Regions from separate parts of the Streptomyces sp. NBC_01520 genome, predicted to be linked through region 2. Evidence: riboswitches for the same ligand, from Rfam matches in the RefSeq annotation. Region 2 holds a riboswitch; each other region holds the start of a gene.
The links. Region 2 has a riboswitch for cobalamin ahead of OG524_RS34065 (CbtB-domain containing protein). Riboswitches for the same ligand answer to the same signal wherever they lie in the genome.

Region 1: linked by a shared signal. The riboswitch ahead of OG524_RS01420 (ABC transporter substrate-binding protein) and the one ahead of OG524_RS34065 (CbtB-domain containing protein) in region 2 are both predicted to bind cobalamin.
Region 3: linked by a shared signal. The riboswitch ahead of OG524_RS24520 (ribonucleoside-diphosphate reductase subunit alpha) and the one ahead of OG524_RS34065 (CbtB-domain containing protein) in region 2 are both predicted to bind cobalamin.

Annotation. Positions count from the first base shown of each region.
Region 1 is NZ_CP109404.1:305,191-312,352, forward strand. It holds gene OG524_RS01400 (adenosylcobinamide amidohydrolase) at 1-302, opposite strand, end outside; gene OG524_RS01405 (PRC and DUF2382 domain-containing protein) at 445-1,449, shown strand; gene OG524_RS01410 (ABC transporter ATP-binding protein) at 1,588-2,388, opposite strand; gene OG524_RS01415 (FecCD family ABC transporter permease) at 2,385-3,467, opposite strand; gene OG524_RS01420 (ABC transporter substrate-binding protein) at 3,464-4,474, opposite strand; cobalamin riboswitch at 4,568-4,756, opposite strand; gene OG524_RS01425 (hypothetical protein) at 4,884-5,045, opposite strand; gene OG524_RS01430 (acyl-CoA dehydrogenase) at 5,042-6,898, opposite strand; gene OG524_RS01435 (type B 50S ribosomal protein L31) at 7,155-7,162, opposite strand, start outside.
Region 2 is NZ_CP109404.1:7,548,567-7,555,728, reverse strand. It holds gene OG524_RS34095 (pirin family protein) at 1-62, opposite strand, end outside; gene OG524_RS34090 (tetratricopeptide repeat protein) at 182-538, shown strand; gene OG524_RS34085 (TetR/AcrR family transcriptional regulator) at 615-1,307, opposite strand; gene OG524_RS34080 (hypothetical protein) at 1,342-1,851, opposite strand; gene OG524_RS34075 (SDR family oxidoreductase) at 1,910-2,662, opposite strand; gene OG524_RS34070 (CbtA family protein) at 2,929-3,714, opposite strand; gene OG524_RS34065 (CbtB-domain containing protein) at 3,741-3,956, opposite strand; cobalamin riboswitch at 3,993-4,122, opposite strand; gene OG524_RS34060 (histidine phosphatase family protein) at 4,232-4,831, shown strand; gene OG524_RS34055 (4'-phosphopantetheinyl transferase) at 4,898-5,608, opposite strand; gene OG524_RS34050 (metallophosphoesterase family protein) at 5,605-6,612, opposite strand.
Region 3 is NZ_CP109404.1:5,352,338-5,359,499, forward strand. It holds gene OG524_RS24515 (ribonucleotide-diphosphate reductase subunit beta) at 1-657, opposite strand, end outside; gene OG524_RS24520 (ribonucleoside-diphosphate reductase subunit alpha) at 657-3,053, opposite strand; cobalamin riboswitch at 3,189-3,326, opposite strand; gene OG524_RS24525 (GNAT family N-acetyltransferase) at 3,366-3,866, opposite strand; gene mctP (monocarboxylate uptake permease MctP) at 3,993-5,627, opposite strand; gene OG524_RS24535 (DUF3311 domain-containing protein) at 5,624-5,878, opposite strand; gene OG524_RS24540 (GntR family transcriptional regulator) at 6,047-6,829, opposite strand; gene OG524_RS24545 (sugar ABC transporter substrate-binding protein) at 7,116-7,162, shown strand, end outside.

The sequences.
Region 1 (7,162 bases), 7.2 Mb from region 2:
GGGCCGAGCCCGCCGCCGAGTACGGCGCTGCTGCACACCCGCCAGCCGGGTCCCAGCCGCCAGACCAGGTGGTGGAGGCCGATGCCCTCCTCCTGCCTGGCCAGCAGCTCGCCGCGCTGTCCGGGCAGGCGGACGCGTACGGATCCGATGGTGCACCCCCGTTGGCAGGCCGGCCGGCGGCCGGCGACGGCGCGTCGATCATACGTGCGCGGCGGGGCCGCATCCCCGGCGCACCCATGGAGGTGGTCACCCGAATGGCGTAGTCCGTCGAGATGGCCGATACAGGCGTTGTGCGGGGCCACCGCCCACCCGGGGTGTCCTGGGCCGTCCGCCGCCGGGGCCGGGAGGTTGCACCGTCCAACCGGGTGAGGCGCGATGGAATCCGGACGCGCCTCCCCTGATGGACACACCCACAGGACGCGCCCGGGCGAGGAGGAATCGGCCATGGGAGCCGCTGACGGTTTCACGGATTCCGGAGAACTCGACGGTCTGACTGTCTACGACAGCGACGGCGAGAAGGTCGGCAGTGTGGGGCGGGTGTACGTCGACGACGACACCGGCAAGCCCGACTGGATCACGGTCAAGACCGGCATGTTCGGCATGAAGGAGAGCTTCGTACCACTTGCCGGAGCCCGTCGTGTGAGCTCCGACCTGCACGTCTCGCACACGAAGGACCGCGTCAAGGACGCCCCACGGGTCGACGCCGACGCGCATCTCTCCGTAGCCGAGGAGGAGGAGCTCTACCGGCACTACGGCCTGACCAGGAAGGCCGCGGGCAACGCGGGCGCGGGCGGCGACGCACGCACCACGTCCGGAACCGGAACGGCAGCCATGGGCGCCGCCGGGGCAGGAGCGGGAGCCGGAGCGGCGGCGGGAACGGCCCGCACCTCCGGGACCGGCAAGACGACGACGACCGGTGCGCCGGGCACCGCGGCCACCAAGGGCGCCGGGATGGGCAGGCACCGCGACACGGAGGCGTCCTCCACCTCGCGTCCGCTCGCCGGAGCCGGGGCCGAACGGTCCGCCGCGGGTGCCGCGGGCCGGGAGGAAATGGTCCGTTCCGAGGAACAGCTCCTCGTCGGTACGGAGGAGTACGAGAGCGGAAGGGCACGCCTGCACAAGTACGTCGTGACCGAGCACGTCACCCGGACGGTGCCCGTGTCCCACGAGGAGGTGCGCGTGGTGCGCGAACCTCTGCGGCCGGACGAGAAGTCGACCGGTACGAACATCGGTGAGCAGGACGTCGAGGTCACCCTGCACGCCGAGCGCGCCACCGTTCGCAAGGAGGCCGTCCCGGTGGAACGGGTCCGTCTCGAAACCAACAAGGTCACCGAACAGAAGGAAGTCTCCGCCGAGATCCGTAAGGAGAAGATCGACTACGCGGACGGCAAGGACATGGGCAGCGGCAAGGACATGGGCGGCGAGTACGGCCAGGGTCGTCGCCGCTGACCCCCTCACCCGGCGGCGACAGGCCTCGCGGCAGTAGCGAGGGGCGGACCCGGACGTTCTGCGGGCCCGCCCCTTCGCGTCCGCGCACGGATCCGGCCGGCCCGAATGCCGGGCGCGCCCGTCCACGTGCCGCCGGACTCACCCGGTACCGGGGGCGCGGCCGGCCGCGCCCGGCAGGAAGCGCACCGAGGGCCTGCCGTCCGGCCCGTCCGGCGTCACGACGGCCCGGACCCGGTAGACCTCGGCGATGAGTTCCTCGGTGATCACCTCCGAGGGTGTTCCCGCGGCCACCGCACGGCCTTCCCTCATGACGGTGACCCGGTCGCAGAACATGGCCGCCAGATTGAGGTCGTGCAGTGCGATCACCGCGGTGACGGGCAGCTCGGCGACCAGGGACAGCAGCTCCAGCTGGTGCTGGATGTCCAGGTGGTTCGTCGGCTCGTCCAGCAGGAGTTCGCGCGGCTGCTGCGCGAGGGCGCGGGCGATCTGGACCCGCTGGCGCTCACCCCCGGACAGGGTGTGCCAGGACTGCCCGGCACGGTCGGCCAGTCCGGTGCGCGCCAGTGCCTCGCGCACGGCGGCCTCGTCCTCGGGGCCGGGTGCGGACCAGGCACGCCGGTGCGGGATGCGGCCGAGTCGTATGACGTCGAGCACACTCAGCTCGACCTGGGTGACGGCGTGCTGGTCGACGACGGCCACGCGCCGGGCCACCGTGCGGCGGCCGGTGTCCGCGAGTGTGCGGCCGTCGAGGGTGACGACGCCCGCGCCCGGGGTGAGGACCCCGGCCATCACCCGCAGCAGCGTGGACTTGCCCGAGCCGTTCGGGCCCAGGAGCCCGACCGTGGCGCCGGGCGGCGGGGCGATGCTCACGCCGTCGAGGACGATCCGTCCGCCCGCCTCGCGGGTCACCCGCTCGGCCCGCAGGCCGGTGTCCGTCATGTGCTCCTCCGGGTGCGGTACAGGACCAGGACGAAGGCGGGCACGCCGATCAGGGCGGTGAACACACCGACCGGCACCTCCTGCGGGTCGAGGACGGTCCGGGCCAGTGTGTCGACCCAGACCAGGAACACCGCCCCGGCGAGCGCGGTGACGGGCAGCAGCCGACGGTGTCCCGAGCCGGTCAGCGCGCGGGCGGCGTGCGGCAGGACGAGGCCGACGAACCCGATGGCGCCGGCCGAGCTGACGAGCGCCGCGGTGAGCAGCGCGGTCGTGCAGAGCAGCACGATCCGGGTACGGGCGACATGGATGCCGAGGGCCGCCGCCGCGTCCTGGCCGAACGCGAACGCGTCGAGGGTACGGGCGTGTCCCAGGCAGATCAGCAGCGTCACGGCGAGCACCGCGGAGCACATCCACACATCGGTCCAGCCGACCCCGCTCAGGGAGCCCAGCAGCCAGAACAGCACGCCCCGGGTCTGTTCGGCGTCGGCGGCCGTCATCACGACGAAGGAGGTGAGCGCGGAGAACAGCTGCATGGCGGCGACCCCGGACAGCACGACCCGGTCGGTCGATCCGCCGAGGGTGTGGCTGAGCAGGAGCACGAGGGCGAACGAGCACAGGGCACCGACGAAGGCCCCGGTGGAGATCGACACCGCTCCCCCGCCGACCCCGAGGACGACGACGACGACCGCTCCGGTGGACGCCCCGGAGGACACGCCGAGGACGAACGGGTCGGCGAGCGGGTTGCGCAGCAGGGACTGCATCACCGTTCCGCACACGGCGAGCCCCGCCCCGCAGACCGCGGCGAGCAGGGTGCGGGGCATGCGCAGGTTCCAGATGATGCCGTCCCGGATCGGGGTGAGCCGGGTGTCGCCCAGACCGAGGTGGGAGGCCACCGCGGACCAGACGTCGGGGACGGAGATGCGGGCCGGCCCGATCGTGACGGCGACCGCGACGGACAGGAGCAGCAGGGCGACACCGCCGCTCCAGAGCAGGCCGTCGCGCAGGACGCGGGCGGGCGCTCTGTCCGGAAGTACGCCCGGGGCCTGTTCGGTGACGGTCGCTCCGCGGGTGACGGTCACCCGGCGAGCCCGAAGGAGCGCAGCCCGGCGGCGACCGCCTCCACGCCCTCGACGGTGCGGATGGTCGGGTTCATCGCCTGGCCGCTGAGGAGGACGTAGCGCTTGTGCCGGACCGCGTCCATGTTCTTCGTGGCGGGGTTGGTCTCCAGGAACTCGATCTTCTTCTCGGCGCTCTCGGCGGTCTGCGACTTGCGCGTCAGGTCGCCGATGACGAGGACGTCGGGGTTGCGGTCGGCGACGGTCTCCCAGTTGATCTGGGGCCATTCCTCGTGGGTGTCGTCGAAGACGTTCTTCGCGCCGAGTTCCTTGGTGATGATGCCGGGCGCTCCGCAGCAGCCGGCCAGGTAGGGGGCCTCGGAGTTCGCGAACCAGTAGAGCAGGGTGGTGCCGGAGGCGTCGATGTCCGCGGTCGCCGTCCCGATCCGCTTCCGGAGATCGGCGACGAGTGCGTCGCCCCGCTCCTGCACGCCGAACACCTTCGCCAGGTCGTGGACTTCGCCGTAGACGCTGTCCATGGTGAGGGGCTTCGTGCGGGAGCCGTCGCTGCTGCCGGTGTTGTCCTTGGCCGTGCAGTCGGTCGGCGAGAGGTAGGTCGGCACACCGAGCTTCTCGAACTGCTCGCGGGGCGCGACACCGCCCTTGCCGAGTGTCGACTCGAACGAGGCGCTGACGAAGTCGGGTTCCTTGTCGAGGACCTTCTCCGACGAGGGGTTGTTATCCGCGATGCGGGGTACCGCGGCGTCGGCCTTCTCCAGGCCCTTCATCACCGGGTCGGTCCAGGTCGCGGTGCCCACGAGCCGGTCGGCGAGGCCCAGGGAGAACAGGATCTCGGTCGATCCCTGGTTCAGGGAGACCGCGCGGCGCGGTGCGGCCCCGACCGTCACCGTGCGACCGCAGTTCTTCAGCGTCACCGGATATCCGGCACCGCCGTCCTTCGCGGCCTCTCCGGACGGGCTCGTGTTCCCGCCGCCGCAGGCACCGATCAGGACAAGTCCCGCGGTGAGCATGACGGTTCGGCGTACGGCACTGGGTATGGACGGCACGGAATCCCTCTGCGTCTCTGGGCTCTTGCGCGAAGCCCGTACGGAATACCGCTCCCGGTACGGAAGCGGGGTGCCAGCAGGTTTTCGGACTCGGGTTCGTCCGGACGGGACGCCTTCCCGGGGCACCCGAGAGTGTCCCAGTGGCTGTTGGCCCCGCCCGTCCCCCTCACCGCTGCGCGTCAGCTCCGGACTCTCACCGGATTCCCTGACTCCACGTGGAGTGCGACTGGCGTCTGCAAGCTATCACGCAGCGATCGGGCGGCCCGCACGCGCCGGGAGGGGGTGCACAGGCATCTGCCGCACACCCCCGCGCACCTCCCTCGCCCACTGGTTGCCCATCGTGCCGTCAGGGTGTGCGGCGAACCGATTCGCCTCAACCGGCCTGGGGTTTCGTGCGGCGGGCGAGCAGGGATGTGGTGCCCCAGTACGCCAGCAGAACGGCCCGCAGACCGAGGATCTCCATGGTCTCGCGCACACCCCGGCGGCCCGGGACGGTGGTGCCGGGGCGTCCGCGAACGGCCCGTTCGGCGCTCACACCGTGCCCGCCGACGCGAGCGCCGCCCCGGCCTGCCAGGGCCCCTCGGGGTCGTCGTACGCGTCGGCGTAGTCGGGTCCCGCGATCGGCCAGTCCGCGAGCAGTTCGGCGGGCAGCGCGAAGGACTCGGCCAGTTCGGGGGCGTGCGCGGCGACGGCCGCGATCAGCTCCTCGGTGGCGTCGGGCAACTGGTCGACCTGATCGGCGCTCAGGAGACCCGCGGCCAGCAGGTCGCCGCTGTTGCGGGCCACCCATTCGAGGGCGAACAGCCGCTCCAGCTCCGTCAGCCGCTCCCGCGCGGCCCCGCCGGGCAGCGCGGCGCGTGCCTGCGCGAAGGCCTCGGCGGCCTGCCGGTAGGCGTGGGCCTCGACTCCGCGCAGGGCGGGCCCGGAGCCCGCGTTCCACCGTGCGAGCCTGTCGTCGTGGATCGCCGAGAGCAACCGCTCCCTGGCCCGGCCGAACCAGATCTTCTCGACGGCCGCGAGGAGTCTGCCGAGGAAGTACGGATCGGCCAGGTCACCGGGGGTGCGGTCGAGCGGGGTGTCCCACCGGTCGGGGTCGGCCGCGAGGAGCAGGTCCGCGGCCGCCTTGCTGTACAGGGCGACGTTGTCGCCCTCCGCGGTGATGGCGCCCTCCACGCCGGTGACGAGCTCGGTCATGCCGTTGTTCTCCAGCAACGCCTGCGCACCGCAGCGTTCACGGCACTGGACGATGACGGCGCGTGCCTGCCAGGTGATCCAGGCCTTGGCGACGGCGACGAGCCGTTCCGCCGCGGCCCGGTCCTCCTCGGTGCAGACCTCCCACCGGTCCAGCGCCCGGCGGTGCAGAAGACTCATGGCGAACACCGTCGCCATGGCCGAGGCGAGCGGCCCGTGGTGGGTCCGGTGGGCGTTGACGGGGACGGTACGGGCGCCCCGGGCACCGGAGATCATCCGGTGCCCGCCGTAGCGGACGGCGACGGCGAGGGTGGCCCTGGCCGAGCCCGCGGCGCAGGCGCTCATGGAGATCCGGCCGGGAACGACCCGGCCGATGGAGGTCAGGAAGCGTCGCCGGCGATCGGCCCGCGTGCTGCTGAAGTCCCCCTGCCCGCCGCCTCCCTCCCGCGCTCCCAGCAACGCGGACCGCTCCACGAACAGCTGGTCGAACGCGGTCAGGCAGTGGTCCACGGGGCTGCCCATCCTGGCGGGCAGACGCCGCACGCGTACCCCGGGCAGAGCCCGCACGTCGTCGGTGAGCGGTACGAGGAAGAGGCGGATCCCGTGGTCCTCGCCGTCGTCCATCAGACGCGCGGCGACCAGTCCGGACTTCGGCCCGCCCGCCGGGCTGGTGTTGGGCATGAACTTCTGCGCACCCGCGTTCGGAGTGTGCAGCACGAAGCCGTCGCGCGCGCGGTCGTACGTGGCGGTGGTCTCCATGGCCGCCGCGTCGTTGCCGTGCGCCACCTCCGTACAGAGGAAGGTGCCGACGCGGCGCATCGTCAGGTGGTCCGACAGGTCGCGGCTGCCGACGGCGTCGTGGTCGAGGAGGCTGCCGAGGAAGAGGTTGTAGTGGATGCCCGCCACGGTGGTGAGCGCGGGGTCCACCGGGCCCAGCCATTCGTGCAGGGCGGCGAGTGCGCGCGGGTCGGCGGCGAGGCGTGCTCCGCTGTCGAGGGAGCGGTTGAGGATGCGCAGCCTTTCGTAGGCGAGGCCCAGGCGCTCCTCGGGGGTCCCGCCCGCGGGGCGGCGGAACGGTTCTGTACTGATCAGCCGCTGCCAGAAGCCGTGCTCGCGGCGGTAGCCGGCGCCCAGGAGGACGCCGGTCAGCAGATCGACGGTGGATAGTGGGGCGGTGTCGGTAAGGGGCACGGTCATGCAGATCTAAACGACCGGGGCGGGGGCGAGGACACTCACCACCCGGGTACAGGTGTGCTGGTCAGACCTGTACGAACCCGGGTGACGGTACGCGGGGCACGGAGCCGTGCGCGGGCCCGGCCGTGGCGGGTGCCCGGCCGTGCACGGCACCGCGTCCGGGAGCACCGCGCACGCCCCGTTCGTGGCCCGGGTCACCGGAGGCGCGGCATCGGGCCCGTCTCCCGCGCAGGGGCGTGCGTCCCGGGAAGGTAAGGGATCAGGAGG
Region 2 (7,162 bases):
GCGACGACGAAACCCCGTCCCCCACAGACGGAGAGTGCGGCCTGGCGATCGAGATTGCTCATGGAGTTCAACCTATTCCCGTGCGGACACGGAGCGCCGGTCCCACGCCGAAATTTTAGTGGAATGTTGAACTACTCTACTGTGTTGACGCATCTGCAAGCGTTTCGGCCAAGGAGGAGAAGTGGACGACACCTACTACGAATTCGGTACGCCCGCCGACCGCTGGGACCGGGCGCAGCTGTTCTTCGAGGCGAAGGAGTACATGACCGCGGCGCGCATCCTCGGCGGGCTGGTCGAGGAGGTGCCGGAGCAGGTCGCCCCCCGCCTGCTGCTGGCGCGCGCCTACTACCACTCGGCGCGGCTGACGAAGGCCGAGGCGGAGCTGCGTGAGGTGCTGGCGCTCGACCCCGTCGAGGACTACGCGCGGCTGATGCTCGGGCGCACACTCGAACGTCAGGGCCGGTCCGCGGAGGCTGCCCCGCACCTGCGGATGGCCGCCGCCCTGACGGGCGACTTCGGACCGGACGAGGTGCGGTAGCGGGGCGGAGGGCCAGTGCCTGAACTACGAGGCCTGGACCCTCCGCCCCGGAAGTTGCGCTCCCGCAGTCGTTCTCCTACGCCGAATTCGACACGCGGTCCAGCCACTCCGTCATCATCGCCGACTCCGCCGTACTGAGCCCGGATCCGTGCGACCGGCGAAGGAGGGCGCTCAACCGAGCCGCGGTGGACGGGACTTCCGTGTCCTGCGGTGCGCTCGTTCGCGCGTCCGGCGTGAACACTGCGGCGTGCACGGCATCGCGGAGGCGGGTCGATGCCTCGGCGTCGGAGAAGGTCGCGGGGCGGGATACGAGCATGAGCGCCACGCCCGTGGTGGCCGACATGATCATCTGGGCGGCGAGGGCAGGAGCGACGCGCAGCCTCCCCTGTTCCGCCGCCCGCTCCAGGTCCCGGGTGAGGATGCGGTGGGACTCGGCCGCGGAAGCCGGTGGCGTACGCATCGCGGGGGAATTCATCAGCCGGTACAGGTTCGGGTTCCGTAGGGCGAACTCGACGTGACTGTCCCAGCCGCTACGGAGGTCCTCGATGGGATCAGAGGTGTCGCCGCGCTCCCGCTTGGTCTCCAGGTAGGCGTCGAAGCCGTGGTCGACCACCGCCGACAACAGCCCTTCCTTGTCGCCGAAGTGCCGGTAGAGGGCCGGCGCCCCGACCTGCGCGGCCTCGCACACGGCTCGCGTGGAGATGTCCCCGTCCGGCGACTCGGCGACCAGCCTGGCCGCGACTTCGAGGATGCGTGCTCGTGTACTCATCGAAGGGACGCTATCAAGCGGTGTACGGCCCAGGTCAGGCGGCGGCATGGGGAGCCGGCAGGTCGTCGGGCCCGAGAGTCAGCAGTCGTCGAGCCCCATCCGGCCGAGGAACTCGGCACGGGTCCGGTCGGCGAGAACACTGACGGCCTCCCTGCCGTCGCCCGCCGGATCCACATCGGATCCGGAAAGGCCGCTCCCCGTGCTCGGCGTCCACCACCTCGACGACGGCCCCGGCGATCTGCGGCGCGTCGGCGACGGCGAGCGCCAGGTCTTCCGGGCGACCGGATATCCGATCCGTCGGACCCGCGCAGCGCTTCTCGTAGAACTGCAACCGCTGGGACAGCACGCCCAACTCGACGGTCCGGAGATCCACATGATGTTCGGCCGCGCAGCCTGCGGCGGCGGCCACACGCTCCGCCTGCGCCGTGCGCGTCCGGGTGTCGCGCATCGCCATGTGGACCGTGTGCCCGGCGCGCGCCGGGCCTCTGACCGCCGGCCCTCCGAAGCCGCCCCCTCCGCCGGTGATCACGATGACCTTGCCCATGGCCGCGCTCCTCCGTGAGGCGATGACGAGGGTGGACGGGAAGAAGAGGCTCTCCGCGTCAGACGATGCCGCCATTGGCGCGCAGCACCTGCCCGTTCACCCAGCGGGCCGGGCCGGCGAGGAAGGACACGACCTCAGCTATGTCCTGTGGTGTGCCGAGCCGCTCCAGGGGCGGCTGGGCCGCCATCCGCGCGACGGTCTCCTCGTCCTTGCCGTCCAGGAACAGCGCGGTGGCCGTCGGCCCGGGGGCGACGGCGTTGACCGTGATGTCCCGGCCGCGCAGCTCGCGGGCCAGGATCAGCGTCATGGCCTCGACCGCGCCCTTGGTGGCCGCATAGGCGCTGTATCCGGGGAGGGACAGCGACAGCACCGAACTGGAGAAGTTGATGATCGCCCCGCCGCTCCTCAGCCGGCGGGCCGCCTGCTGGTCGACGACGAAGGTGCCGCGGATGTTGGTGCGGTGCATCCGGTCCAGCGCGTCCAGATCGGTGTCGACCAGCGGGGCGAGCGTCATGACGCCCGCGGCGTGGACCACCACGTCGATGCCGCCGAACGCTTCCTCGGCCGCGTCGAAGAGGGCGGCTACGGCCACCTCGTCGGCGACGTCCGCCTGGTGCGCGACAGCCTCGCCACCTGCGGCGACCACAGCCGCCACCGCGGCCTCGGCCTCGGTCCGATTGCCCGCGTAGTTGATGACGACGGCGAAGCCGTCCGCGGCCAGCCTCTCGGCGCTCTCCCGGCCGATACCCCGCGACCCTCCGGTGACGAGAGCGACCCGGCGCGCGGAGGTGGTGGTGTGCTGTTCAGTCATGACGCTTCTCCTGGGAACAGGGGCTGCGACTGCTGCCACGAACCCGGTACGACCACGCTAGCACTCATGCGGTAGCAACGCTATCTTCTGTGGATAACATCGCTACCTTGTTGGAGTGCCACCTGCCGGAGTTCCACCCTGTCGGACCGGATCAACCAGGAAAGACCTGCATGAATACCCCGGACCTCACGGGCACGGACACACAACGATTGAGCCCGCCGGATATCTCCCCGGCGGGCTCAATCGTGCGGTCGCAGGCGTGAGGGTCAGCTCATGGCACCCGCCGAGCGGGCAGCGACACGGTCGGCCGCCACCTCACCACCAGCACTCGGACGCGGCACCAGCAGCCGTTCAGTGAGGTAGCCGAACACGAGACCGAAGCTGACCCAGAGGGTCGCCTGGACCGCGAGTGTCGCCAGCCGGAACTCCCACAGCAGACTGGCGGGGAAGTCCGCGCCGACCTCGTTGAACGAGGGCAGGAAGACGTACGCGAGCCCGACGAGGAGGACGTACGCCCCACCCACGGTGATCGTGGTGTTCCAGTTGCCCAACTGCGGTGCGAGCCGCTTGCCGGTGATGACGGCGGCCACCGCGAGCAGCACACTGAGCGCGACCATCAGGAAGAACAGCCCGGTGCGTTGCCCGATGGTGTCCGGGTTCCCCACCGCCGGCGGGTTGGCCGGGTACTTCAGGAAGGGCACGACGTACACCGTCAGCAGGGCACCCCCCGCGACGAGTGCTGCCGTGGCCCGCGGGCCGAAGGAGCCGATGCGGCCCAGGGCGTAGCAGAAGACGAGTGCGGCGATGCCGCCGACGGCCACGCCGAAGACCAGGACGCCGGTGGCGAGACCGCCGGTGGCCTGCATCGTGCGCGTGACCAGTTCCTCGCCGTGCTCGTGGGCGTGCGTGTGTGCCTGTGCCTCTTCCAGGGCGATGGCGGCGTCCACCCGCGACTCACCGAGGAAGTAGGCCACGGCAAGGGCGAGCGCGCCGGCCAGAAGGCCGGCCAGCATGCCGCGGATGAGCAGAGCTCTGACCGATACGGAGTTCATGAGACGTTCCCCTGGTTCCCGAAGTCTCAGTGGCAGGGGAACCCGAGGAGGTGACGGCCGTCGTGGACCCACTCGTGCACGGCCTCGCCCGAGATGACCGCGGTGGCTCCCTGTTCGGCTCCGACGAAGTACAGCAGGACGAGCATGAGGATGCCGAAGAAGACGGCCCAGGGTGCGATGGCCTTCGGCGAGATGGGCGTGATGACCGGTGCGACGGTGGTGGGGGCGGCAGAATGTGCCATGGCAGAACCTCCTGTGGGAACACGCGTCCCTGTCGTGGTGCCTGAGACGAAGGTGCCGGGTCTGACTCCCCGCAGCGATGCGGGTACACAGTGGCGCGACCGTGCCGGATTCTCACCGGACTTCCGTTTCACCCTCGTCATGGGTGCCGCGACCATACCGCCTGCGGTTCGGCCACCGCCATGGTGCGTCGGCCCCGACAACGGCTCGTGGGACGGGCCGTGTTCCCATGAAGCGCCTACGCAGAAGGCTCCTGTCCGGGAAGTGGAGGCAGAGGATGACGGTACGGGTGATGTTGATCTCACCGGCCATGAACTCCGCGCTGCGGGACGCCCGCTTCGAGGCCGACGCGCCCTTGGACGAGGCCGGTGCGCGCAGTGCCGCAGCCGCCGCTGCCGCCGGTGCGGTACCTGCCGCCGACCACCGGGCGCACGGCCCCTCCGTCCCCTGCCGGCAGACCGCCGAGGCGCTGGGGCTCGCCGGCACGACCGGGCCTGCCGAGCCCGCCCTCCCCGAATCCGCCCTCCGCGACTGGGACATGGGGCGCTGGCGTGGCCGGCGGCTCTCCGAGGTGAGCGCCGCCGAGCCGGACGCGGTGGCGGCCTGGCTCACCGACCCCTCGGCCGCTCCGCACGGCGGCGAGTCGCTGCTGGACCTGACCACCCGGGTGGGCACGCTGCTGGATTCCCCGGCCTGGGGCGTGGGCCGACGGCTTGCGGTCGTCGAACCGGCGGTCGTGCGCGCCGCGATGGTCCATGCCCTGGGTCTGCCGATGGAGACCTTCTGGCGGCTGGATGTCGCCCCGCTGACCCTGACCGAACTCAGCGGAAGGTCCGGCCGCTGGAACCTTCGGTGCGGCCGGCCGCTGGGCCGATAGCGGCCCGCACCCTCCACGGTGCGCCGAGCACGGTCCGGAGGGGGCGGGCGGGCAACCGCGGTTCCCTCAGCCGTGGGGAAGCGCGATCGCTGTGACCGCGATGCCGTTGTCGACCAGCCACTTCCCCTCGTACGACACCGGCATCCCCGGCGCCCGGCGCAGCAGCTCCGCGGTGAACGTGCCTTCGGTGGCGGCCTCGGAGCTCCGGTGGAACGTGATGTCGGCCTCGTCGAAGTCGAGTTCGATCCGGGTGATCGGGAACCACGTCTTGAACACGCTCTCCTTGGCGCTGAAGAGCAGCCGGTCCCAGTGCGGCGTCACGCCCCCCGCCCCGGGAGAAAGCCCCGGGGAAGCCCCCGGGGAGACCCCTGGCAACGCCCCCGAGTAGATCCGCCGCCGCTCCGAGGGCAGCGACACCGCCTCCCACACATCGGGCGGCAGCGGCTCGTTCGGCTCGGCGTCGATGCCGAGCGCGCGGACGTCGGTCGCCCGGGCCATCACCGCGGCACGATAGCCGTCGCAGTGCGTCATGCTGCCCACGATCCCCGCAGGCCACAGCGGTACGCCGCGGTGGCCGCGCAGCACCGGCTGCGGCGGCAGCCCGAGGGTCGCCATGGCCCGTCTCGCGCAGGCGCGTACGGCCGCGAACTCGTGCCTGCGCCGGTCCACGCTCGTGGCGACCAGCAGCGCCTCCTCCGGGTAGAGGGTTCCGGCCGGAGCCTCAGTCTCGTACGTGTCCGCGCACGCCACGTACGCGGGAAGCAGCCGTTCGATCACGACGCGGCGCCCGCATCCCCCGGAGTACCAGGTGAACCAGGTGAACCGGGCGAACCGGGTGAACCGGGTGAACCGGGTGCGGAGCGCGCGACGCCGGACGCCCCCGAAGGACCCCGACCCGCCGGAGCCCCCTCCCCCTCGTACGGAAGGATCTGCCGCAGCAGCCCGCGCGGGTGCCCGCGCTTGCGCCACTCCCGCGGGTAGCCGATCGAGACCTCCTCGAACCGCACACCGTCGTACCAGGTCGTGCGGGGGATGTGCAGATGCCCGTAGACGACGGCCGCGACATTGAAGCGGCGGTGCCAGTCTGCGGTGAGTTCCGTGCCGCACCACTGGGCGAATTCCGGGTACCACATGACCGACGTGGGTTCGCGCACCAGCGGCCAGTGGCCCGCGATCACAAGCGGGACCTCGGGGTCGTGCGCGGCCAGCCGCTCCTCGGTCAGTGCGACCCGCGCCCGGCACCAGTCGTCGCGGGCCGGGTACGGATCCGGGTGCAGCAGGTATTCGTCGGTGCAGACGACCCCCGCCTCGTGCGCCCGCGCCAGGGACTCCTCCTTGGTGGCCGTCCCCGGGACCCTGAACGTGTAGTCGTACAGCAGGAACACCGGGGCCACGGCCACGGGTCCGTCCGCTCCCTGCCACCGCGGGTACGGGTCCTCGGGGCTCGTCACACCCAGCTCCGCGCACACCCCGACGAGGTGCTCGTACCGCGCTTGGCCGCGCAGTTTCACCGGGTCCCTGTCCACGGTCCACAGCTCGTGGTTGCCCGGCGTCCAGATCACGTGGGCGAACCGCCCGGCCAGCGTTTCGAGGGCGCGCTCGACCTCTTCGGCCTGTTCCGCCACATCGCCCGCGACGATGAGCCAGTCCTCGTCGGACGACGGGTGCAGCTGGTCGGTGATGGGGCGGTTGTCGGCGATCCCGACGTGAAGATCGCTCACTGCGAGGAGCCGGCCCTGTCCCTTCGGCGGGTGCGGGGCGGGGCCGCTGGGTGATCTCATTGTTCGAATTTACCTTCTTGCCGGTCCTGTTGGGGCGGTCATCGTGCTACGACTCGCCCGGCCGTACGTGTCCGGAAACCCTGCGGATCCCGAGGACCAGGGCACCGGTGGAACTCCGCGGCCTCGGCCGGCGTCCCCCACCGCGACGAGGAGAGACGATCAGCGCTCCGTTCGCGGGGCGCGTACGGAGGAGGGGCGATGCGCGGCTACGCCGGTGTGCTGGTGGGCCAGCCGGCCTTGCCACGATCTGCTGTTTCGTCGGCCCGGTCTTCCTGGGCGCGGGCTACTCCGCCTGGCGTGACGGCGCGGGCTGGACGTGGGTCGTACCCATGGTCGGCGTCGGGGCGCTCGTCACGGCCGCGATCCCCTTCTCGGCCGTCCGGAGCACACGAAGGCAGTACCCACGGAGATCCCGTCGCCCTTGAGGCGACCGGTGTGTGGCAGGGCCGTAGCGTCTCCTGGCCGACCGCCTTCGCAAACGCGTGCGAGATGCGGGCAGGTCTGGGCGAGGGACCGGTCTTCACCTTCTGACCGGACCCCACCCGCATGC
Region 3 (7,162 bases), 2.2 Mb from region 2:
GTTCATGTGCATCGTCTCGTCACGGAACACCCAGTTGGTGCCCGTGGCCAGACCGTGCAGCAGACCGCGCGAGCGGAACCAGTAGACGTACGCGAACGCGCCGTAGAAGAACAGCCCCTCGATGCACGCCGCGAAGCAGATCAGGTTCAGCAGGAAGCGGCGGCGGTCGGTCTTCGTCTCCAGCCGGTCGATCTTCTCGACGGAGTCCATCCACCGGAAGCAGAACTGCGCCTTCTCGCGGATCGAGGGAATCTCCTCCACCGCGTCGAAGGCCGCCGCGCGGTCCTCCGGGTCGGGGAGATACGTGTCGAGCAGCGTCAGATAGAACTGGACGTGCACGGCCTCCTCGAACAGCTGCCGCGACAGGTACAGCCGCGCCTCCGGGGAGTTGACGTGCTTGTAGAGCGTCAGCACCAGGTTGTTGGAGACGATCGAGTCACCCGTGGCGAAGAAGGCCACGAGCCGGCCGATCATGTGCTGCTCACCGGGGGAGAGCTTGGCGAGATCGGCGACGTCGGAGTGGAGGTCGACCTCCTCCACCGTCCAGGTGTTCTTGATCGCGTCCCGGTAGCGCTCGTAGAAGTCCGGGTAGCGCATGGGGCGCAGGGTCAGCTCGAAGCCCGGGTCGAGCAGGTTCTTGGTGGTGTCGGAACTCATTACTGGCAGGCCTCGCAGGACTCGGGGTTTTCGAGCGAGCAGGCGAGGGCGTCCGCGTCGGGCGCCGAAACCTGCTGTACGGGAATGGGTGCGGCGGCAGCGGCCGTCCCGGACGCCGCACGGGCGACCCGGGTCGCCGGACGCGAGCGCAGGTAGTACGTCGTCTTCAGCCCCTGCTTCCAGGCGTACGCGTACATCGAGGAGAGCTTCCCGATCGTCGGCGTCTCCAGGAACAGGTTCAGCGACTGGCTCTGGTCGAGGAACGGCGTACGGGCCGCCGCCATGTCGATCAGACCGCGCTGGGGGATCTCCCACGCCGTGCGGTACAGCGCCCGCACGTCCTCGGGGATCCAGGCGAAGCCCTGCACGGAGCCGCTGGCCTCGCGGAGCGCCTCACGGGTGCGCGCGTCCCACACGCCGAGTTGCTTCAGCTCGTCCACCAGATACGCGTTGACCTGGAGGAACTCACCGCTGAGGGTCTCGCGCTTGAAGAGGTTGGAGACCTGCGGCTCGATGCACTCGTACACACCGGCGATCGAGGCGATCGTCGCCGTCGGCGCGATGGCGAGCAGCAGGGAGTTGCGCATCCCGGTCCTCGCGACGCGGGCGCGCAGCGCGTCCCAGCGCTCAGGCCAGACGACCTCGGTGTCGTAGTGGTCGGGGTGCAGCACACCGCGGGCGGCGCGGGTCTCGGACCAGGCGGGCAGCGGGCCGGACTTCTCCGCGAGGTCGCAGGAGGCCTCGTACGCGGCGAGCATGATCCGCTCGGAGATCTTCGTGGACAGTGCGCGGGCCTCCGGCGAGTCGAAGGGCAGCCGCAGCTGGAAGAAGACGTCCTGCAGACCCATCGCGCCGAGGCCCACCGGGCGCCAGCGGGCGTTGGACCGGCCGGCCTGCTCGGTCGGGTAGAAGTTGATGTCGACCACGCGGTCGAGGAAGGTCACGGCGGTGCGGACGGTGGCGTCCAGCCGCTCCCAGTCCATCTCCCCGCCGGCGACGAACGCGCCGAGGTTGACGGAACCGAGGTTGCAGACGGCCGTCTCGCCGTCGTCGGTGACTTCCAGGATCTCGGTGCACAGGTTCGAGGAGTGCACGACGCGGCCCGGCTCGGCGGTCTGGTTCGCGGTCCGGTTGGAGGCGTCCTTGAACGTCATCCAGCCCTGCCCGGTCTGGGCGAGGGTCCGCATCATCCGGCCGTACAGCTCACGGGCCTGCATGGTCTTGCGGGCCAGCCCCTTGGCCTCGGCCGCCCGGTAGGCGGTGTCGAAGTCGTCGCCCCACAGGTCGACCAGTTCCGGCACGTCGGCCGGGGAGAACAGCGACCAGGCGCCGTCCGCGTCGACCCGGCGCATGAACTCGTCCGGGATCCAGTGCGCCAGGTTGAGGTTGTGCGTACGCCGCTGGTCCTCACCGGTGTTGTCGCGCAGCTCCAGGAACTCCTCGATGTCCGCGTGCCAGGTCTCCAGGTAGACGGCGGCGGCGCCCTTGCGGCGGCCACCCTGGTTGACCGCGGCGACCGAGGCGTCGAGCGTCTTCAGGAACGGCACGATGCCGTTGGAGTGCCCGTTGGTGCCGCGGATCAGTGAACCGCGTGCGCGGATGCGGGAGTACGAGAGGCCGATGCCGCCCGCGTGTTTGGAGAGGCGCGCCACCTGGTGGTAACGGTCGTAGATCGAGTCGAGCTCGTCCAGCGGCGAGTCCAGCAGATAGCAGGAGGACATCTGCGGGTGGCGGGTGCCGGAGTTGAAGAGCGTGGGGGAGGAGGGGAGGTAGTCGAGCCGGCTCATCAGGCCGTACAGCGCGGCCACTTCGTCCAGGGCGTGCGCGGAGGTGTCCTCGGCGAGCCCGGCGGCGACCCGCAGCATGAAGTGCTGCGGGGTCTCGATGACCTGGCGGGTGAGCGGGTGGCGCAGCAGATAGCGGCTGTACAGCGTCCGCAGGCCGAAGTAGCCGAAGCGGTCGTCGGCACGGTCGGCGAGAGCCTGCTCGACCAGCGCGTCGAGGGCCGCCGCGTGCAGCGTGACGAACTCGGCCGTGCGGTCGGCGATCAGGCCCTCGTGGTGACCGGTGGCGACCGAGGCGGAGAAGGACACCGCGCCCTGGCCGACCGCCTCGTCCGCGATCGAGCGGGTGAGGAGCCGGGCGGCGAGCCGGGAGTAGGCGGGGTCCTCGGAGATCAGCCCCGCGGCGGCCTCGGTGGCCAGCGAGCGCAGCTCCGCCTCGTCGGACCGCGCGTTACGGCCGCGCAGCGCGGCGGCGGCGACCCGCCCGGGGTCGGTGTCGGGCAGATCGACGGTGAGATCGGTCAGGGTCCGCAGCAGTGCGGTCCCGGGCCCGTCGGGCGTGGACTCGGCTGAGTCGACCGCTGAAACCGGATCGGCTGGCGCGATGGTCACTGGGGCTATCCCTCGCTCGGCTCGGGGCCGGCGGGAGCGGTGATGCCGGGCAGGGCGGTGCCCCGTTGGGGGCAGCACGGTGCACGGCGTCCACCGGCCCTCCGCGAGGCCCGGACGTATGGCATCCGGCTCGGTCGAGCCGGACACGCTGTCGGCAGGTCTTCGGACTTCCGGGTGCACAGATGCACACGGATCACACCGTTGCGGGACAGTTCCGGATTCGCACCGGATTCCCCTGCGGCGACAGCGAGCACGAGCATACATGTGGGGGCCGCCGATTGCGGCAGCCCCCACATGTAGTGTCGCGGCGGGTCAGAAGGCCAGGCGGAACGTCAGGAGGGTGAAGCCCGGGACAGGGCTCCAGTCCCGCTCCGGGGTCCGTACGAAGCCGAGGCGGCGGTAGATCCGGTGGGCTGCCTCCATGGACGACTGGGTCGACAGGACGATCCCGGAGAGTCCTTCGGTGGCGCGTGCCCGGTCGACGCAGGCCCGTACGAGCGCCTCGCCCGCACCGCGCCCACGCGCCTTCGCGGCGACGGCCAGCATCCGGAACTCCGCTTCGTCCGGGCCGGCGATGTCCGCCCAGGGGCTGCCGGGCGCGACGTAGGTGACACCGCCCAGCAGCCCGCCGTCGGCGTCCACCGCGGCCAGCACCAGAGCCTCCGCGGCCCGTCGCCCGACGGCGCGCAGCTGTTCCAGATAAGGGTCGTCGGCGCCGAGGTCCAGCAGTCCGTCGCCGAGATACGCCTGGGCGGTCATCTCGCCCAGGGCCTCGTGCTCCTCGGTGCGCACCCGTCTGATCGAGACATCCATGGCCGTCAGTCTGCCCCGGGCGGCAGGCCCCGCGCACACCCCAATTTCCTGGGTGGGGTGCCCCGCTCATGGTTCCGTCCCGGCGGGGTGGACCCCACCGGGACGGAACACGTCACTCCGAGGGGGTCAGTGACCGCCCGGGGCGCCCACCGTGGCCGGCGGGAGCTTCTCCTGGACGCCGGGGTCGCCCACGTCCGCCGTGTAGTCGGACGGGGACGTCTCGTCGATGCCCGCCGGGGCCTTCAGCGCGTTGAGGACGAAGGTCAGCACGATCACCACGACGACGTTCAGCACGAACGCGGTGAGACCGATGTAGCCGATCTCCCCGATACCGGGGATCTCCTTCGAGGAGCCGCCGAAGTGCTTCTGGGTGGGGCTCGCGACACCGTACGCGGCCACCGTGCCGTACAGCATGCCGACCGCCCAGCCCGCGATCAGGGCCCAGCGGTGGAACCACCGGGTGAACAGGCCGCCGACCAGGGCCGGCATCGTCTGGAGGATCCAGATCCCGCCGAGCAGCTGGAAGTTGATCGCCACCGTCTTGTCCATGGTCAGGACGAAGGCGAGCGCCCCGACCTTGACCAGGAGGGAGACCAGCTTGGAGACCTTGGTCTCCTGCGCGGGGGTGGCGTCGGGTTTGATGAAGTCCTTGTAGATATTTCGGGTGAAGAGGTTTGCCGCCGCGATCGACATAATCGCCGCAGGTACCAGAGCGCCGATTCCGATGGCGGCGAACGCCACACCGGCGAACCAGTCGGGGAACATGTCTTCGAACAGCTGCGGAATGGCCAACTGTCCGTTGTCCACCTTCACCCCGGCGGCGATCGCCATGAATCCGAGCAGCGCCAGCAGACCCAGCATCAGTGAATACAGCGGCAGGATCGTGGTGTTGCGCCGGATCACCTCACGGCTGCGGCTGGAGAGCGTCGCAGTGATCGAGTGCGGATACATGAAGAGCGCCAGCGCCGATCCCAGGGCCAGCGTGGCATATCCCCAATGGCCCATGTCACCGGGGACGAGCGCCCCGCGTGGTTTGCCCGTTGCCTCGTTCGTCTGTGCGAAGGCCTCGCCCGCCTTGGTGAAGATGTCGTCGAATCCGCCCAGTTTGATCGGGATGTAGATGATCGCCACCGCGATGACCAGATAGATCAGGCCGTCCTTGACGAACGCGATCAGCGCGGGTGCGCGCAGCCCCGACGAGTACGTGTACGCGGCGAGTACGGCGAACGCGATCAGCAGCGGCAGGTCCTTGACGAACCAGTGCGTGGTCTCGCCGCCGCCGACGCCCATGACGTCCAGTACGGCCTGGATGCCGACGAGCTGGAGAGCGATGTACGGCATCGTGGCCAGGATGCCCGTGAGAGCGACCGCCAGCGAGAGACCCTTCGAGCCGAAGCGGCCTCGGACGAAGTCCGAGGTGGTGACGTACCCGTGCTTGTGCGAGACGGACCAGAGCCGTGGCAGGAAGGTGAAGATCAGCGGGTAGACGAGGATCGTGTACGGGACGGCGAAGAAACCGGCCGCGCCCGCCGCGTAGATCGCCGCGGGGACCGCGACGAAGGTGTACGCCGTGTAGAGGTCGCCGCCGAGCAGGAACCAGGTGACCCAGGTACCGAACGACCGTCCGCCCAGCCCCCATTCGTCGAGGCTGGCCTCGTTCTCGGCCTTGCGCCAGCGCGCGGCCATGAATCCGATGACCGTGACGGCCACGAAGAAGAAGATGAATACGGCGAGTGCCACGCCGTTCACGCCGTCCTTCATGCTGACGCACCCCCCTTGCGGGCGCGCTGGTCACGCTGCCACAGCATGTACGCGATCATGGTGAGTGCGGTCGAGATGAGCACCCAGAGCATTTGGTACCAGTAGAAGAACGGGATGCCGACAAAGGTCGGTTCAACCTTTGCGTACGAGCTCACCCAGAGCATCGCCACGAACGGTGCGATCAGACAGAGCGCGATGACCACCCTTGCCGGTGTCACTGTCGGTGGTTTCGCTTCGGTATCTTCTGACATGTGGCGACTCCGTCCCCTCGCTGATCACCTGTTGTAATGCGCAGGAAATCTAGGCGAGAGTGCCGGGCACCGTCACCCCCCGTCCGCATTGCGGTCCTGCAACGGTCCGGCGTCGCCCGAAATGGCTGATCCCCCTGCAATTGCAGGGGGATCAGCCGAAAGTGGCGGTCAGTCGGTCGGCCGTTTCAGGCGGGCCACGAACTTGTACCGGTCGCCCCGGTACACCGAGCGCACCCATTCCACCGGCTCGCCGTGTCCGTCGATCGAGTGCCGGGACAGCATGAGCATCGGCAGGCCCACGTCCGTACCGAGCAGTCCGGCCTCGCGCGGGGTGGCCAGCGAGGTCTCGATGGTCTCCTCGGCCTCCGCGAGGCGGACGTCGTAGACCTCGGCCAGCGCGGTGTAGAGCGAGGTGTACTTCACGAGCGAACGACGCAGCGCGGGAAAGCGCTTGGCCGACAGGTGCGTGGTCTCGATGGCCATGGGCTCACCGCTGGCGAGCCGGAGCCGCTCGATCCGCAGCACCCGGCCGCCCGCCGTGATGTCCAGCAGTCCGGCGAGCGTGTCGTCCGCTGTGACGTAACCGATGTCCAGCAGTTGAGATGTCGGCTCCAGCCCCTGGGCGCGCATGTCCTCGGTGTAGGAGGTGAGCTGCAGGGCCTGGGAGACCTTCGGCTTGGCGACGAAGGTGCCCTTGCCCTGGATGCGCTCCAGCCGGCCCTCGACGACCAGCTCCTGGAGGGCCTGGCGCACGGTGGTGCGCGAGGTGTCGAACTCGGCGGCCAGGGTCCGCTCGGGCGGCACCGGGGTGCCGGGTGGCAAGGTGTCGGTCATGTCGAGGAGATGGCGCTTGAGCCGGTAGTACTTGGGGACGCGTGCCGTGCGCGTACCCGCACTCGCACCCGTACCCGTACCGGTCTCGCCCGTACTGCTGGCCCCGTCGGTACCCATGGCCCGCCTTCCCGACTGCTGCGTTGCTGCCGTCACCGGCTCCTCCGTCTGTCGCGGCTCACATGGTGGCACGGTCCGGTCACGGGTCGTCGCCCTCTCTTAGATGTCGGTCCTATAACGGACGCGAGTGCACTTCTTATACACCCTTGACACCCCTAAAGGTCTAGGCCAAGCTCCCGGTACTGGTCTAAACCATTAAAGACCAGGTCCCAGACCCACAGGCAGTACTGGTCGTACATTTCCGCGGTGGGCGGGGGGTTGCTGGTATCCCTGAGGAGGGTGTGGCATGAAGCGCAAGCTCATAGCGGCAGTAGGCGTCGCAGCGATGATGAC